DNA from 3 places in the Roseovarius tibetensis genome. Region 1 is predicted to be linked to each of the others. Evidence: riboswitches for the same ligand, from Rfam matches in the RefSeq annotation. Region 1 holds a riboswitch; each other region holds the start of a gene.
The links. Region 1 has a riboswitch for cobalamin ahead of ACROSR_RS12250 (DUF1636 family protein). Riboswitches for the same ligand answer to the same signal wherever they lie in the genome.
Positions count from the first base shown of each region.

Region 2: linked by a shared signal. The riboswitch ahead of ACROSR_RS15655 (TonB-dependent receptor plug domain-containing protein) and the one ahead of ACROSR_RS12250 (DUF1636 family protein) in region 1 are both predicted to bind cobalamin.
Region 3: linked by a shared signal. The riboswitch ahead of ACROSR_RS04580 (ABC transporter substrate-binding protein) and the one ahead of ACROSR_RS12250 (DUF1636 family protein) in region 1 are both predicted to bind cobalamin.

Region 1 is NZ_JBPBBB010000017.1:48,401-53,473, forward strand. Features, by position in the region: gene cobN (cobaltochelatase subunit CobN) at 1-2,314, opposite strand, end outside; gene cobW (cobalamin biosynthesis protein CobW) at 2,330-3,385, opposite strand; gene ACROSR_RS12250 (DUF1636 family protein) at 3,396-3,785, opposite strand; cobalamin riboswitch at 3,879-4,085, opposite strand; gene cobO (cob(I)yrinic acid a,c-diamide adenosyltransferase) at 4,124-4,735, shown strand; gene ACROSR_RS12260 (cobyric acid synthase) at 4,754-5,073, shown strand, end outside.
Region 2 is NZ_JBPBBB010000030.1:27,781-32,853, reverse strand. Features, by position in the region: gene ACROSR_RS15655 (TonB-dependent receptor plug domain-containing protein) at 1-1,584, opposite strand, end outside; cobalamin riboswitch at 1,719-1,931, opposite strand; gene ACROSR_RS15650 (nucleotidyltransferase family protein) at 1,971-2,579, opposite strand; gene ACROSR_RS15645 (ABC transporter permease) at 2,576-3,382, opposite strand; gene ACROSR_RS15640 (ABC transporter permease) at 3,379-4,260, opposite strand; gene ACROSR_RS15635 (transporter substrate-binding domain-containing protein) at 4,312-5,028, opposite strand; gene ACROSR_RS15630 (ABC transporter ATP-binding protein) at 5,056-5,073, opposite strand, start outside.
Region 3 is NZ_JBPBBB010000004.1:107,328-112,400, forward strand. Features, by position in the region: gene ACROSR_RS04560 (type III PLP-dependent enzyme) at 1-1, shown strand, start outside; gene ACROSR_RS04565 (adenosylcobinamide amidohydrolase) at 3-659, opposite strand; gene ACROSR_RS04570 (ABC transporter ATP-binding protein) at 656-1,414, opposite strand; gene ACROSR_RS04575 (FecCD family ABC transporter permease) at 1,411-2,394, opposite strand; gene ACROSR_RS04580 (ABC transporter substrate-binding protein) at 2,391-3,233, opposite strand; cobalamin riboswitch at 3,459-3,666, opposite strand; gene ACROSR_RS04585 (DNA recombination protein RmuC) at 3,703-4,884, opposite strand; gene mutL (DNA mismatch repair endonuclease MutL) at 4,881-5,073, opposite strand, start outside.

The DNA of each region.
Region 1 (5,073 bases):
TCAGCCCGTGCGGCCAGTCGCCTTCTTCCTGCAAATGCCGCCGGACCAGTTCCTCGGCCAGTTTCACACCCTGCGCATAGGCGGCGCGGGTGGGGACGGACCGCGGATCCGTGGTGAACAGGTTTCTGCCGGTGGGCAGAACATCCTGCCGTCCGCGATAGGGCGAACCGGAGGGCCCTTCGGCGATGCGGCGTCCGTCGAGCGCATCAAGCAGCGACTGGCGTTCCGCCGTCGCCGAGGCCGTGACATCGAATGCGCCCGCCTTGTCCGGGACGCGGCCCCAGATGTGCAGACCCTCGCCGAACTGGCTTTCCTTGATGTCGCAGACGAAACGGTCGATCCGGGTGATCGCCTCGGCGCTACAGGCGGCGCCGTCCAGCCCTAGATCATCTTCGACCCCCAACACCTGCGCCTCTGTGCGGATATCCGTTTGCAGCCGGTCCCGGCGTTTCGGGTCCAACCCGTCGGCGTTCGAGAACTCGTCGAGCAGCGCTTCCAGACGGGACAGCCTGTCAGGCGTCTCGCTTTGACGCAGCGGCGGGGGCACATGGCCCAAGGTCACGGCGCCGATCCGGCGCTTGGCTTGCGCGGCCTCGCCGGGGTCGTTCACGATGAAGGGGTAGATCACCGGCAGCGCGCCGGTAAGCACCTCGGGCCAGCACTCGCCTGACAGCGCCACGGATTTGCCGGGCAGCCATTCCAACGTGCCATGCGCTCCGACATGCACCAGCGCGTCCGCTTGGTCTTGTAACCACAGATAAAACGCCACGTAGGCGTGGCGCGGGATGCGCGACAGGTCGTGGTATTCGTCGTCGCGCAGCTTTGGTGTGCCGCGCTCGGGTTGCAGGGCGACCAGCCCGCGCCCGGTGCGCCACGCGGCAAAATGGAAGGCCCCGTCCCTGACACTGTCATCTGCCTCCGGAGCGCCCCAGGCCGCATGCAGATCGTTCCGAAGCTGCCAGGGCAGGCGTTCGAGAAGGGACTCGTATGCGGCCAGTGGTAGGCGAAAATCCTGCGCCAGAAGCCTGTCTTCGAGATCGGGTGCGGCATCCTCGACGTCGTAGCCCGCGCGCGCAAGATCGGACAGGATCGCGCGCGCCGAGGCCGGGGCGTCCAGCCCCACGGCATGGCCCATGTTCCAGTCCTTGCCGGGATAGGTCGAGAGCACCAATGCCACGCGCCGCTTCGATACCGGTTTGGACGCCAGATCGGTCCAGCCGCGCACGCGTGCCACCACGGCGTCTGTCCGTTCTGCATCAGCCGCATGGCCGTAGCGCGCGAATTGAAGATCGGGATCACGCTTGCCCGGTTCCTTGAAGGACACCACGCCGCCCGTCAGTCGTCCGTCCACCTCGGGCAGCACCACGTGCATTGCCAGATCGGCGGGTGACAGGCCGCGCTCGGCTTCGGCCCAGGCTGCGCGGGTGGAGGTGGCCAGTGCCACTTGAAAAACCGGGACCCCGCCCGCATCCAGAGGAGACCGACCCTCGGCACCCTTTCCGCTGAACGCGGTCGCGTTGACGATCGCGTCCGGGCCGTAGGCACGCACCTGGCGGGCCATCCAGCCAGCTGCATCCGGGGCCTTGAGCGACGGGGCAAAGAGCGCGCGCGCATGAAAGCCCTGTGCGCGAAAGGCGGCGACGAGGCCGGTGATCGGTGCCAGATCGGCCGCCACGAGATAGGACCGGTAGAACACGATCATCACGCGGGGGCTTTCGTCCGGCGGCATGTCCGCCAAAGGGCATACCACGCCCTGTTCCGGCGTCCAGGTGCCGACGGGCGGAATGGATTTGGTTCCGCGCACCGGTGCCGCATAAAGACCGGCCGCGAGCGCCATCTGCGCCAACGCGGCCTGCGCTGCCACCGCGCCGCCGGCATCACAAAGATGCGCCAGCCGGCGCAGGGTCGAGACGGGCAGGGTGGACGCCGTGTCCAGCCGTGTATCCTCGCGGCCATCTGCGGGAAGGACTGCCACGGCGATCCCCTTGCGCTGCGCCAAGGCCAGAACCTGCTGCACGCCGTAGTCCCAGTAGGGAAGGCCGCCGATCAGCCGGATAAGAATGCCCTTGGCGCTTTCCAGCGTGTTTTCCACATAGGTATCGACAGACAACGGATGCCGCAGGGCTGTCAGGTTGGCCAAACGCAAGCTGGGCAGCTTGCCCTCGGGCCCGCCGCCCTGCCGCCACCCTTCCGCGAAAGCGCCCAGGTCGCTGTCGGAAAAGGACAGCACCACCAGATCTGCCGGGTCCTGGCCCAGGTCGGTCGGGGTGTCTGTCTCTTCGAGACCGTGGCTTTCGCGGAAAACGACATGCATTGCAGGCGGCCCGGTTTATTCGGCGGCCTGCGTGGCGGGGCTGAGCACCGCCCGGATCGCTTCGGGGTTTATATCATCATGTTCGGCGATGACCACAAGCCGGCCTGCGCGCGCCTCGTCCGGTTTCCAGGGGCGGTCATACTGGTGGCGCACTCGCGCGCCCACGGCCTGCACCAACAGGCGCATCGGCTTGCCCGCCACGCTGGCATAGCCCTTCACGCGCAGGATGTTGTTCTCGTTGGCCAGTGTCTCGATGGCACGGACCAGATTCGCCGGATCCGTCAGCTCCGGGATGTCCACGACGATGGATTCGAAATCGTCATGTTCATGATCGTCGTGATCATCGTGATGCGACGGGCGCGCTCCCATGTCGTCTTCGGCTGCGGCTTCGAGCCCGAGGATCACGCGCGGATCCACCGCGCCCTCGGCCACTTCGACCACGGATAGCGGGCGCGGTGCCTCGGCGGCGATGATTTCCCTGGCTTTGGCCACGCCGTCGGGACCGGCCAGATCGGGCTTGGTCAGCAGAACGATATCCGCGCAGGAAATCTGATCCTCGAACACTTCGGAAAGCGGTGTTTCGTGGTCGAGACTGTCATCGGCTTCGCGCTGTGCATCCACTGCCGCAACATCAGGTGCAAAACGGCCCGAGGAGACGGCTTCGGCATCCGCGAGCGCGATCACCCCGTCGACGGTGATCCGAGAGCGGATACCCGGCCAGTCAAACGCCTTGAGCAGTGGCTTGGGCAGAGCCAGGCCGGAGGTTTCGATCAGGATGTGATCCGGGCGCGGCTCCAGCTTCATCAGCGCTTCGATCGTCGGGATGAAATCATCGGCCACGGTGCAGCAGATGCAGCCATTGGCCAGTTCCATGATGTTTTCGGCCGGACAATCCGGGATGGCGCAGCCTTTGAGGATTTCCCCGTCCACACCCACATCACCGAATTCATTGACCACCACGGCCAGCCGTTTGCCGCCGGGGTTCTGCATCAGGTGCGAGATCAACGTCGTCTTGCCCGAGCCGAGAAAGCCGGTGATCACTGTAACGGGCAGTTTTGCGAGATTGGTCATGTCAGGCGTCCTAAGCTTGGGTGACAGGAGGGATGCGCGCGACGCAGTTGCGCTTGAAGTGGTCGGGGCGCTGGCGCCACGGGATGATCCCGTCGGCGCTATCCTGATACTGCGCGGCCCCCGAAAGGATCATTTCCGGATGCGACGTTTCTTCGACGTGACCGAAAACATAGGTCCATTTCGTGTCACCGCCGCGCAGCGCGACGGTACAGCCGTAATCACAGTTCTGAAGGCATTCGACCGGCGTGATGCGCAGGCCGTCGGGACATTTCAGGGCTGTCAGCCCGTCATAAAGCGCCTGCCCCGGCCGACGCGCGTCTGACGGGATTTCCTGCCCCCGCCGGCATTTGACGCAAACGAGCAGTTCCGTTTGCGGCTGGTTTCTGGCGTTGATTGACATGTCCTCGGTCCCACCTGCATGGAACGCGGGTCAGATGGCGGAAAAAGCCCGGTTACAGGGCCGCATTCCGTCACCGGAACACCCCGTCCGGTTTCGTGCTTCATGGTGTTGGCAGGTCTCCCGGCTTGCGGATTACGGGCCAAGGCCCTGCGGCGGCTCGTCCTTCCCAGCATTTGCCAGTGGTCTCGAGCAACCTTCTCCGGTCACGGTCGCGGGGGCGGCTGTGCTTGACCACGGAATTCGTGGCTGCACATTCCCTTTTCACCTGTGTAGACAGGCACCAACACCACGCCACTTGGTCCGAATCCACAGTGCTTGTCAAGAACGGGGATGCCGAAATGAGCAGCGAAGAAAATGACCGCCACGCGGAAAAAATGAGCAAGATCAAGGCCGTGCGTGACAGGATGATGGAAAGCAAGACCGAAGAAAAAGGCCTGATCATGGTGCATACCGGGTCGGGCAAGGGCAAATCGTCGTCCGGTTTCGGCATGATCATGCGCTGTATCGCCCACGGGATGCCCTGCGCGGTCGTCCAGTTTATCAAGGGCAATTGGGCGACGGGTGAGCGATCCTTTTTGCGCGAGCGGTTTCCCGATGAATGCCGCTTTTTCGTCTCGGGCGAGGGCTTTACCTGGGAAACCCAGGACCGTGAACGCGATATCGCGGCGGCGCAGCAGGGATGGAAAATGGCGCGCGAGCAGATCTTCGACCCCGAGGTGCAGTTTGTCCTGCTCGACGAGATCAACATCGCGCTGCGCTATGATTACCTCGATATAGACGAGGTGGTCGATTTTCTGCTGCACGAGAAACCCGACATGACACATGTTTGCCTGACCGGGCGCAACGCCAAGTCCGAGCTGATCGAGGCCGCGGACCTTGTCACCGAGATGACGTTGATCAAGCACCCCTTTCGTGACGGGGTGAAGGCGCAGCAGGGGGTGGAGTTCTGATCCGTGCCGGGCGCACTAATGATCCAGGGCACCGGCTCGAACGTTGGCAAGTCCATGCTTGTGGCGGGGCTGTGCCGGGCTGCGCGCAGGCGGGGCCTGTCTGTTGCCCCGTTCAAGCCCCAGAACATGTCAAACAACGCGGCCGTGGCGCAGGAAGGGCACGAAATCGGGCGGGCACAGGCGCTTCAGGCGCGGGCCAGCGGGCTGGCTCCGCATACGGACATGAACCCTGTGCTGCTCAAGCCTGAGACGGACACCGGCGCCCAGGTCATCGTTCAGGGAAAACGGCTGACTTCGGCCCGGGCACGCGATTACGCGCAGCTCAAACCAAAGCTTCT
Region 2 (5,073 bases), on a different contig from region 1:
GTTCTTCGAGACCTGCGCGTCCAGTCCGAGCGCCACGTCATGACGCGGCACTCGCGCCGCGCGCACATCGTTCTCTCGCGCATCGGTATAGGTGTAGGCCCCGTTCAGAACCAGCGCATCGTTGATGACATAGCGTCCTGAGAGTTCCAGCCCCTCGCCGGTGAAATCGCCCTGCTCGAAACAACCGAAACTGCTGGCGCAGCGGGTCGAATTGCCATCGAAGGCGATCTGGTCGTCGATTTCCGTGTAGAAGACCGTCGCGCGGACGAAGCCCTCGCCGGCGAACCGCTTTTCCAGGCCGATATCATAGCTGGTGCTTGTTTCGGGCTGAAAGTCCGGGTTGCCGAAGAACGGGTCGAGCTGCGACAGCGTCGGCGCGCGAAACCCGTCAGAGGCCGAGGCGCGCAGGATCACGTCGTCCTGCAGCCGCCAGGCAAGGGCCGCGCGCGACGACAGTTCGCCCGAGAATTTCGAATGATCGTCATGCCGCACCGAGAACGCCAGATCGAGGGTCCGCAGCGGGGCGACCAGAAGTTCCGCCTGCAGGCCGGTCAGGTCGATGGTCTGGTTGAGATCCTCTTCCTCGGTGTAGTCGCCGCCGAAATTAAGCGTCCAGATGCCCCCCGGATCATAGCTGCCCCGATACTCGATGCGGTCGCGTTCGCCCTTGAACCGATCCCCGGTGCCGTTGGAAAAACTGACGCGATCCGTCTCGAAGGTCGACACGGACAGCTCGTGGGTGACCGGCCCTGTGTCCAGTTCGGTGAACAGGCGCACGCCCGTCACCTCGCGGTTGTTGTACTCGTCGAAGGGGGGCGCACCATCGCCGCCGAACTCGTCGAACTCGGCGCGGCTGTCGATGTAAAGCGCACTGAGGCCCGCCGCGAAAGTGTCGGTAAGCTGGTGGCGTGCGTAAAGATTGGCCTGTGTCGCCTCGTACCCGTCATCCTCGGTTCCGAAGGCCGACGCCGAAAAGCCATCGGTCTCGATCCGGCTGATCGAGAATGCGAGATCGGTGCGGTCGGTGCGCGCGGTCAGGCCGAGAACGCCGCGCCGGAAGGCGTATTGCCCGGCCTCGGCCTCGGCAAAGCCGTGCACGCCGTCCTCGGTGGGGCGCAGGCTTTCGATGTTGACCACGCCGCCCACGGCGTTGAGACCGTAGCGCGCCGATTGCGAGCCTTTCAGCACCTCGATCCGGCCCAGCCCGGCATTGGTCAGCCCGCCGAAATCAAAGCCGCCGCCGCTGCTGGCGGGGTCGGTCACGTCGATGCCGTCGATCAATACCGGCACATAGGCCCCGCCAAGCCCCCGGATGCGCAATGTCGAGGTCGTGCCAAGCGGCCCGTTGGCCGAGGCGGAAATGCCCGGCTCGAATGTCAGGACGTCGCCGATGCGGGCGCGGGGCGCGGACCGGATCGCATCTGCATCGATCACCTCGACGGTTGAGCCGCTGCGCGCCAGCCGGGTGATGGTCTGGTTGGCGGTCACGGTGATCGTGTCGAGGTCTAGAACCTCTTGTCCAAGTGCGGGTGTGGTGCAGAGCGCACAAAGCGCGCTGGCCGTGGTCATCTTGAGATATGTCATGTCATGCCTATTGGTGCCGCGTGGCGGCATTGGTGTTCCAAACGATAAGTCGTTGGAAAGGCATACCTTTCCGCAGACGGTGAAAGTGCCACCACTACGGAAAAGACCGTTATCCAGTGCGCGCCCCGCGCCCGGATAGGGTGATCACTTCGGCAGGTCTCCTGACTTGCGGGTCATGGCTTTGCCGGGTCTTCCCATCGCGGGGTCCGCGACAGTGACATGGGTCCGGCTTCGCTCACCGCTTACAGTTGCGGGGGCAGTCGCGGTCTTGGCCACCTGTCGGGGGCCGCACCGTGTTCCCTATTACCCGGACAGATCATGCCCGGACCAAAGTGGTGTGACGGTACTGAAACCGGACCGAATTGCAAAGAGAAAATGTCCGCCGGTCAGCCGCCGTTGCGTGCGCGCCACGTCGCCCAGGCCTCGGGCGTGTCAAGATCGGTGGTCGCGCGTGTGTCGGGCAGGGCGAGATGGCGCACGGGATGCGTGCGCAGAATGTCGCGCGCGCCGTCATCTCCCGTCAGCCGCGCCAGGGTCGGCAGGACATCGGCCGGGAAGATCACCGGGTGACCGGCGCGGCCATCCTGAGAGGTTGCGCGCAGGATCGACCTTGAATCATTAGCTTGCAGAACGGTCTTCAAGTCCTGCGTCAAGAGATCCGGCAGGTCGGGCAGGACCACCATCAGTCCGGCATAACCGCCCGCGCGCGCCCGATCCGCCCCGGCGCGCAGCGAGGCCGACATACCGGTCGCCGCATCGTTCACGGTCATCAGGTGAAGGCGTGGGCCGACGAGATCCCGCAAGGTGTCGGCACGCTCGGGCCGGTCGGGCGGCAGCGTCACCGCGACATCCAGCCCAAGATCCAGCGCCGCTGCCACACGGTCACGCAACAGGGGCTGGCCGCGCACCGGTTCCAGCAGCTTGTCGCGGCCGCGCATCCGCGACGACGCCCCGGCGGCGGGCAGCAGGATCAGGACCCGCGGACCGGTGCTCATCGGATCACGTTCAGACGCAATCGCAGACCGCGCCGCGCCGCTTGCGGCAGGTGACGGTTGAGACGCCGGTTGATCAGCCCGAAGATGCCGATGATCACCAGAGTCAGCAGAATGAAATAGCCCGCGAGGATCGGGTAGGGCACGAAGGGATTGAAGGTCTTGTCGGCAAAGAAATTGGCGTAATAAAGCGCGTCACCGCGTTGCTGCCATGCCGGGAAGCCGGAAAAGAAGACCAATGTGGTGGCGTGAAACAGGAATATCGCCTCGTTGGTATAGGCGGGCCAGGCCAGCCGCAGCATCGTGGGCCAGATGATCTTGCGAAAGCGTGGCAGGCCCGAAAAGCCATAGGCATCGGCGGCCTCGACATCACCGCGCGGGATCGAGCGCAGCGCGCCGTAGAAGATCTCGCCCGAATAGGCGGCGGTGTTGAGAAACAGCACGACAAGCGCGCCCAGCCATGCCGAGGTGAACGCGTCAAAGACCGGAGACACGGATTTCAGCGACAGGAACAGGAAGTAGGCAAAGAAGAACTGGATGAAGAGAGGCGAGCCGCGAAAAATGAAGATGAACCATTCCGACGGCTTGCGGACCAACGGGTTGCGCGTGCCCTTGCCCACGGCAACGGCGGTAGCAAGGAAAAACCCCGCGAGAAGGGCGATCGTGCCGAAATAGACGTTCCAGATCAGCCCCGACCCGATCAGCGTGAAATGCTCGCACAGGGTATAGCCCTCGCGCGGCAGAAGACGCTCGCCATAGCCCAGTGAGCGCAGCCCGTAGTCCTGGATCGTTTGCCAGCAGCTCATGCGGCTTTCCTCTGGGCGTCGCCGCCGGTGGTGGCCTGACCGTGGCTTAGCCGCTGCATGACCCGTTCGAGAAACAGCTCGGAGATGCGCGTCAGCCCCAGATAGAAGACCAGCAGCGCCATGAAATACCACATGCGCCAGTCACCATGCGGATAGTCGGTAAAGCGCGGGTTCGCGGTCCCGCCCAGTTCTCGGGCCCAGTAAACGATATCCTCGACCCCCAGCAGGAACAGCAGCGGCGTGGCCTTGGTCAGCACCATCCACAGGTTCGACAGGCCGGGCAGGGCGTAGATCCACATCTGCGGCACAAGAATGCGCCAGAAGGTCTGGCGCGCAGTCATGCCGTAGGCCTCGGCGGTCTCGATCTGGGCGTGAGGCACGGCACGCATCGCCCCGAAAAGCACGTTGGCGGCAAACGCCCCGAACACGATTGCGAAGGTCAGTACCGCGATGAAGAAGCCGTAGGTCTCATGCACCCATTGCGGGGCATTGCCCAAGGGCAGCTTGGCCGCCTGACAGACGACGAAATCGTTGCCCTGCCAGATCGGCTGATCCCAATCGGGGCATTTGACCTTGTGGCGGATCGCCTCGAAGAGCTGGTCGAGGGCGATCACGAAGAACAGAAAGAACGCGATATCCGGAACACCGCGCACGATGGCGATATAGCCCTTGCCGAACCAGTTGAGCGGCCAGATCCGCGAGCGGGCCGCCATCGCCCCGCCAAAACCGAAGACAAGGGCGGCGGGCGCGGTGATCGCCAGCAGCAGCAGAACGGTGCCGGTGGCGTAATAGAGATTGGCGTGCTTGCCCGTGGTCAGGTAGCACGACAGCCATTTCAGGCCTTCGAGGCTCGCAGGGTCGGAGCAAAACGAAAAGATGGCCGGCCTCCAGGGCTGTGGCAGGCCCCCGCGCGGGGGCCTGGGGCTGGATCAGAAGGTCGAGGACACGTCCCACTTCTTGATCAGTTCGTTGAGCGAGCCGTCATCCTTCATCGACTGGATCGCCGCGTCGAAGGTCTCGCGCAGCTCGGTGTCGGATTCGCGCACCCCCATACCGACGCCACCGCCAAGCGGCACGTCCGTGCCGACAAACCGCAGGTCGGGGTTGTTCTCGGCGATCGGCACGAGATAGGACTTGTCGGCCAGCACCGCGTCGGCCTCGCCGTTGCGGACGGCCGCGACGGTTTCCTCTGGCGTCGCGAATTCGACCAGCGTCGCACCCGATTCGGCCACGTAGCCGGCCTGGATCGTGCCGGTCTGCGCCGCGATCACGCCGCCGGTCGTGTCGACGTCTTCGGACATGCCCAGATAGGCCGAAGGATCGGGGGGCGTGTAGTTCTGGGTGAAGTCGATCACCTCATCGCGTTCGTCGGTGATCGACATGCCCGCAATGATCGCGTCGTAATTGCCGGAAACGAGGTTGGGGATGATGCTGTCCCAGTCGGTCGTGACCCATTCGCAATTCAATTCGGCGCGGTCGCATAGCTCGTCGCCGAGGTCACGCTCGAACCCGTCGACCTCGCCCGCGTCATTGATGAAGTTCCACGGCGGATAGGCGCCCTCGGTCCCGAGGCGGACGACGTCCTGCGCCATGGCCATGCCGGCCATCATGGTGACAGCGGCGGTGGATACCATGAGTTTTTTCATGTGGTTGCTCCCTCTTGGTTGGTGGTTTCAGGCGGCCATGGTCGA
Region 3 (5,073 bases), on a different contig from region 1:
ACTCAGCGTTGTCGCATGGCATCCTGGTACATGGCCCAGCCCCGTGCGCCGCACGCCACGGCGTCATGCACCGCGCGCCCGACGGCCTCGCCCGTATCCGTGTGCAGCCCGGCATAGCGCAGCCCCCCCGCCGGGGCGGCGACCGCGATGCAGTCCGTGCCGGTTCCGGTCGCGATGCCGGTGGCAAGGTGCAGCCCGGCCTCGGCGATGGCTACGGTGCGCGCCTGCGTCGCGATGCTCAGCGCCTCGATCCGGGCTGCATCGGTGAGGCCGGTGTCGATCGCGACCGCGATGTTGATCGTGCCCCACGCGCGGGCGGTGGCGGGCAGCCGCGTGCCCACGCGTTCGGCATTCGACAGCCCCACAGTGGCCACGGCGCGCGCCGTGACGGTGCCCGCGGTGGCGCTGCGGTCCACATGCGTGCCGATATCGCAGGAGGTGAGAAAACACACAGCATCGCGGGCGCGTCGCGCGGTCAGCTCGCGGTCAAGCCACGCCTCGACATCCAGATCCTCGGGCAGATCGGCATTGCGCACCTCGCGCCACAGGATGCGGCGCGCCGTGACCTGACCGGGACGGTTGATCGCCCAGCTGAGCACCGGCATCTCGTGGTCCAGATCCAGGCAGAGCCACGGGCGCGCCAGGTTCAGGCCGCTCATCGCGTGACATCCATCGGCTGAAAGACCGGGCCCTGCGCGGTTTGCGCATAATGCGCCGAGACATGGAAGATGCGCGCAAGGTTGCCGGGCGTCAGCACTTCGGCCGGTGGGCCGTCTGCGGCGACACCGCCCTCGCCGAGCAGGATCAGCCGGGTGCAGTGCCGCGCGGCCAGCCCCAGATCGTGCATAGAGACGATGACGGCGCGACCGTCCCGCGCAAGGTCGGCGAAGACCTGCATGGTCGAGATCTGGTTTGCCGGATCAAGTCCGGCGATCGGCTCGTCGGCCATCAGCAGCGGGGTGTCCTGCGCCAGCGCGCGGGCGATCAGCGCCATCGCCTGTTCGCCGCCCGACAGCCGCGTGGCGGCGCGGTGGCGCAGCGCGTCCAGCCCCATCGTGGTCAGCGCGGCGTCCACATGGCGCCGGTCGGCATCGGTCAGCGATTTCAGTCCACGCAGATGCGGGGTGCGGCCAAGGGCCACGAGGGTTTCCACGCTGACCGGCCAGGCGATGTCGCGCGATTGCGGCATCCACGCACAGGCGCGGCCGCGCGCGTCGGGCGACAGCGCGGCAAGGCTGCTATGCCCCGCATGTGGCACCAGCCCGAGGATCGCGCGCAGCAGCGTCGTCTTGCCCGCGCCGTTGGGCCCGATAAGGCCGATACATTCCCGTGGTTCCACGGTCAGGTTCACGTCCCCAAGCACGGGCCGTCCGCGCAACTGCACCGACAGGTTCTCGACGCGCAGTTCCGTCATGCCATGTCCGCCCGCGTCTTGTAGATCAGGTGCAGGAACAGCGGCGCGCCGACAATCGCGGTCAGGACGCCAAGTTTCAGATCGCGCTCGGGCAGGATCAGCCGGGTTGCCAGATCGGCGGCCAGCACCATCGCCGCCCCGCCAAGCGCCGACGCCCACAGCAGACGCGAGGGTTGTGCGCCGGTCAGCGGCCGCAGCAGGTGCGGGACCACAAGCCCGACGAAACCGATCGCGCCCGCCACGGCCGTCGCCGCCCCCACCACGCAGGCCGTGCCGAAGACCAGCGTCAGCCGCAGCGCGCGCAGGCGGATGCCCATGGCCGCCGCCGCATCCTCGCCCAGGGTCAGCGCATCGAGGCCGCGCCCCAGCGTGGCCAGCGCCCCCCAGCCGAGGATCATCAGCGGCAGCGCCAGCCAGACATGCGTCATCGACCGGTCGGCCAGCGATCCCATCATCCAGAACACGATCTCGCTGGCCGCGTAGGGATTAGGTGACAGGTTCAGCACCAGAGATGTGAGCGCGGCGGCGAGCGAGGAGATCGCGATCCCGGCAAGGATCAGCGTGATCGACGCCCCGCGCGGGCCGGCCAGCAAAAGCACCAGCAACACGCCTGTCCCGGCCCCGGCAAGGGCCGCCAGCGGCAACGCAAGGGTGAAGGCCGCGGCAAGCCCGGTATGGATCGCCAGCACCGCGCCCAGGGCGGCCGAGCCTGAAACGCCGATCAGCCCCGGTTCGGCCAGCGGGTTGCGCAGGTAGCCTTGCATCGCAGCCCCGGCAAGCCCGAGGCTGACACCGATCATCAGCCCCAGAAGCGCACGCGGCAGGCGGATCTCGCGCATCACCAGCGGCAGCGGGCCGTCGCCGCCGAAGATCAGCGCGCGGAGATCCTCGGTCACGGTCGTTTCAGCCGGACCGACGGTCAGCGAGGCCGTGAACAGCGCCGCGACCACCGCCAGAAGGATCAGCGCAAGGCGGCTCATTCAACGTGCTCCGCCATGCGCTTGCGCGTCTGCACAAGGCGGTCCACCGCGTCTAGCGCGTGCGGCGTGCCGCAGATCCAGCTGGGCGAGGTGATCTGCATCCCGGCACGCGTTGCCCGCAGAATGTCGAGCGCGGGATGATCCAGCACCGCCTCGGATCGCGATTCTCCGGGCAGGGGCGTGCCGCTGATCAGCAGGTCCGGCGCGGCCATCACCAGCGTCTCGACCGGCACCGTGCCCCCGCCCCGAAGACCCATCTCGCGGGCGAGGTTGCGAAATCCGGCGGCCTGCAGGATGTCATTCGACAGCGTGCCACCCCCCAGGGTATAGCCATTTGGGTGATAGATCGCGGCACGCGGGCGGTTCGCGCCGGTTTCCGACAGCGCGTCGAGGCGCGCGTCGAACTTGGCGATCAGGGCCGCGCCGCGCGCCTTGTGTCCCAGCACGCGTGCCATCTTCGTGATGCGGTCGCGCGTATCGGCCAGCGAACTGGCCGGGGCGAACTGCACCACCTCGATCCCGACGCCGCGCAGCATCTCGACCGTGGCACGGGCGGTATAGGCCCCGGCAAGCACCAGATCGGGATCCAGCAGATAGACCTCTTCGGCGCGCCCGTGATTGACCGGATAGGCGCGGGCGGCCTCGGCCATGGCCGAACTGTGCGGATCGCTTGCCAGGTCAGAGACGGATATCAACTGACCGGGATCGGCCAGCATCATCGCCAACTGATCCGTGCAGAGGTTGATCGACACCACGCGGCGCGGGGCCGTGTCCGCCAGGGCCCCGCTGCTGGTGAAGGCCACGGACAGGCACAGGACGATCAGAGGCAATACCCGCATCGTGCCCTACCCCCGCGGCGCGACGGCGAACCGCGCGGCAAGGATCGCATTTCGTGGCACGGCCCGCGCGACAGGTCCGGACTGGATCATGGTCTGTCCCTTCGACACCCGGTTGGGCATGGATGGTCCAAGCTGTAGGTCAGGGGAAGGGACGGACCCTTTCCGCAGACGGCGAAAGCGCCACCACGACGGAAAAACCGTTATCCATGGCGCACCCCGCGCCCGGATAGGGTGATCGCTTCGGCAGGTCTCCTGACTTGCGGGTCGGCGCTTTACCGGGCCTTCCCGTCACGGGGGCGTGACAGTGGCATGATGCGGTATCGCTCGCCGCTTACAGTTGCGGGGGCAGTCACGGACTTGATCCACCATGGATCGCACCGGGTTCCCTTTTCACCGGGTCTTTTGGACCCGGACCGAAGCAACTCCAATGATTAAGCGCCCGACCGTGTCAGTGCAAGACCAAACCTGATCACCCCTCGCCAGCCGACCCGTTGAGCGGGGCGGCAAGCGCGGGTTCGGTCTCGGGCGCCAGCTCCTCGAAATCGAAATTGTCGAGACGGCGGGCGCGGCGTCCGGCCTTGTCGGCGGAAATCTTGATGTCCGAGATATCCTTGGACGCCTGGTTGAAATGCCGGTCGAGGTTTTCCACGCGGGTGCCCAGCCGGTCCACATCCGCAAACAGCAGCCCCAGTTCCCGGCGAATCGCGCCGGCCTGTTCGCGCATCCGGGCATCCTTCAGGATCGCGCGCATGGTGTTGAGCGTGGCCATGCAGGTCGTGGGCGACACGATCCAGACCTTGGCCGCGAACCCGTCGCGCACCACCTCGGGAAAGTTGGCGTGCAGTTCGGCATAGACCGCCTCGGACGGCAGGAACATCAGCGCGCCATCGGCGGTTTCGCCGTCGAGGATGTATTTCTCGGAGATATCCTTGATATGCTTGCGCACCGAGGTCCGCAGAAAACGCGCCGCCTCTGTCAGTTCCGCGTCGGTGGTGGCACGGCGCAGGGCCTCGTAGGCCTCCAGCGGGAACTTGCTGTCGATGCAGATCGGGCCCGGCGGGTTGGGCAGGTGGATCAGGCAATCGGCACGCTTGCCATTGGATAGCGTTGCCTGCAGCGAATAGCTGTCCGATGGCAGCGCCTTGGTGACGATGTCGTGCAGCTGGATTTCCCCGAACGCGCCGCGCGTCTGCTTGTTGCTGAGAATGTCCTGAAGCGACAGCACATCGCCCGACAGCTTGGTGATGTTGTCCTGCGCCTTGTCGATGACCTGCAGCCGCTGTTGCAGATCGCCAAGGCTTTGCGCGGTGCGCCGGGCCGAGCCTTGCAGGTTCTCGTTCATCCGTTCGGTGACTTGTGACAGGCGCTTTTCCATCAGTTGCAGCATGTGCGATTGCGCCGCCGATTGCGCCTCGGACACATGGGTGAGACCGCCGGCAAGCTGCTGTTGCCCGTCCGAAAGGCCCTGCACCCGCTGGCCAAGCTGCCCGACCTGCCGCGCCAGCGGTTCGGTCATCCGCGCGGACCGCGTGGCGGCGCGCACCGCGATCAGCAGAAGCACGAGGATCAGCAGCAGCACGCCGCCCCCGATCAGGGCAGCCAGCGTTGCGGGATCGTCCAGCGCAAAGGTCTGATCCCCGATCTGGATCATGTGCGACCGAACAAGCGGTCTATGTCGGATAGCGGCAACGCGACATAGGTGGGCCGCCCGTGGTTGCACTGGCCCGAATGCGGCGTGCGCTCCATCTCGCGCAACAGCGCGTTCATCTCGTCGGCGGACATGCGGCGGCCCGCCCGGACCGAGCCGTGACAGGCCACGCGGCTGAGGATCGCGTCGATG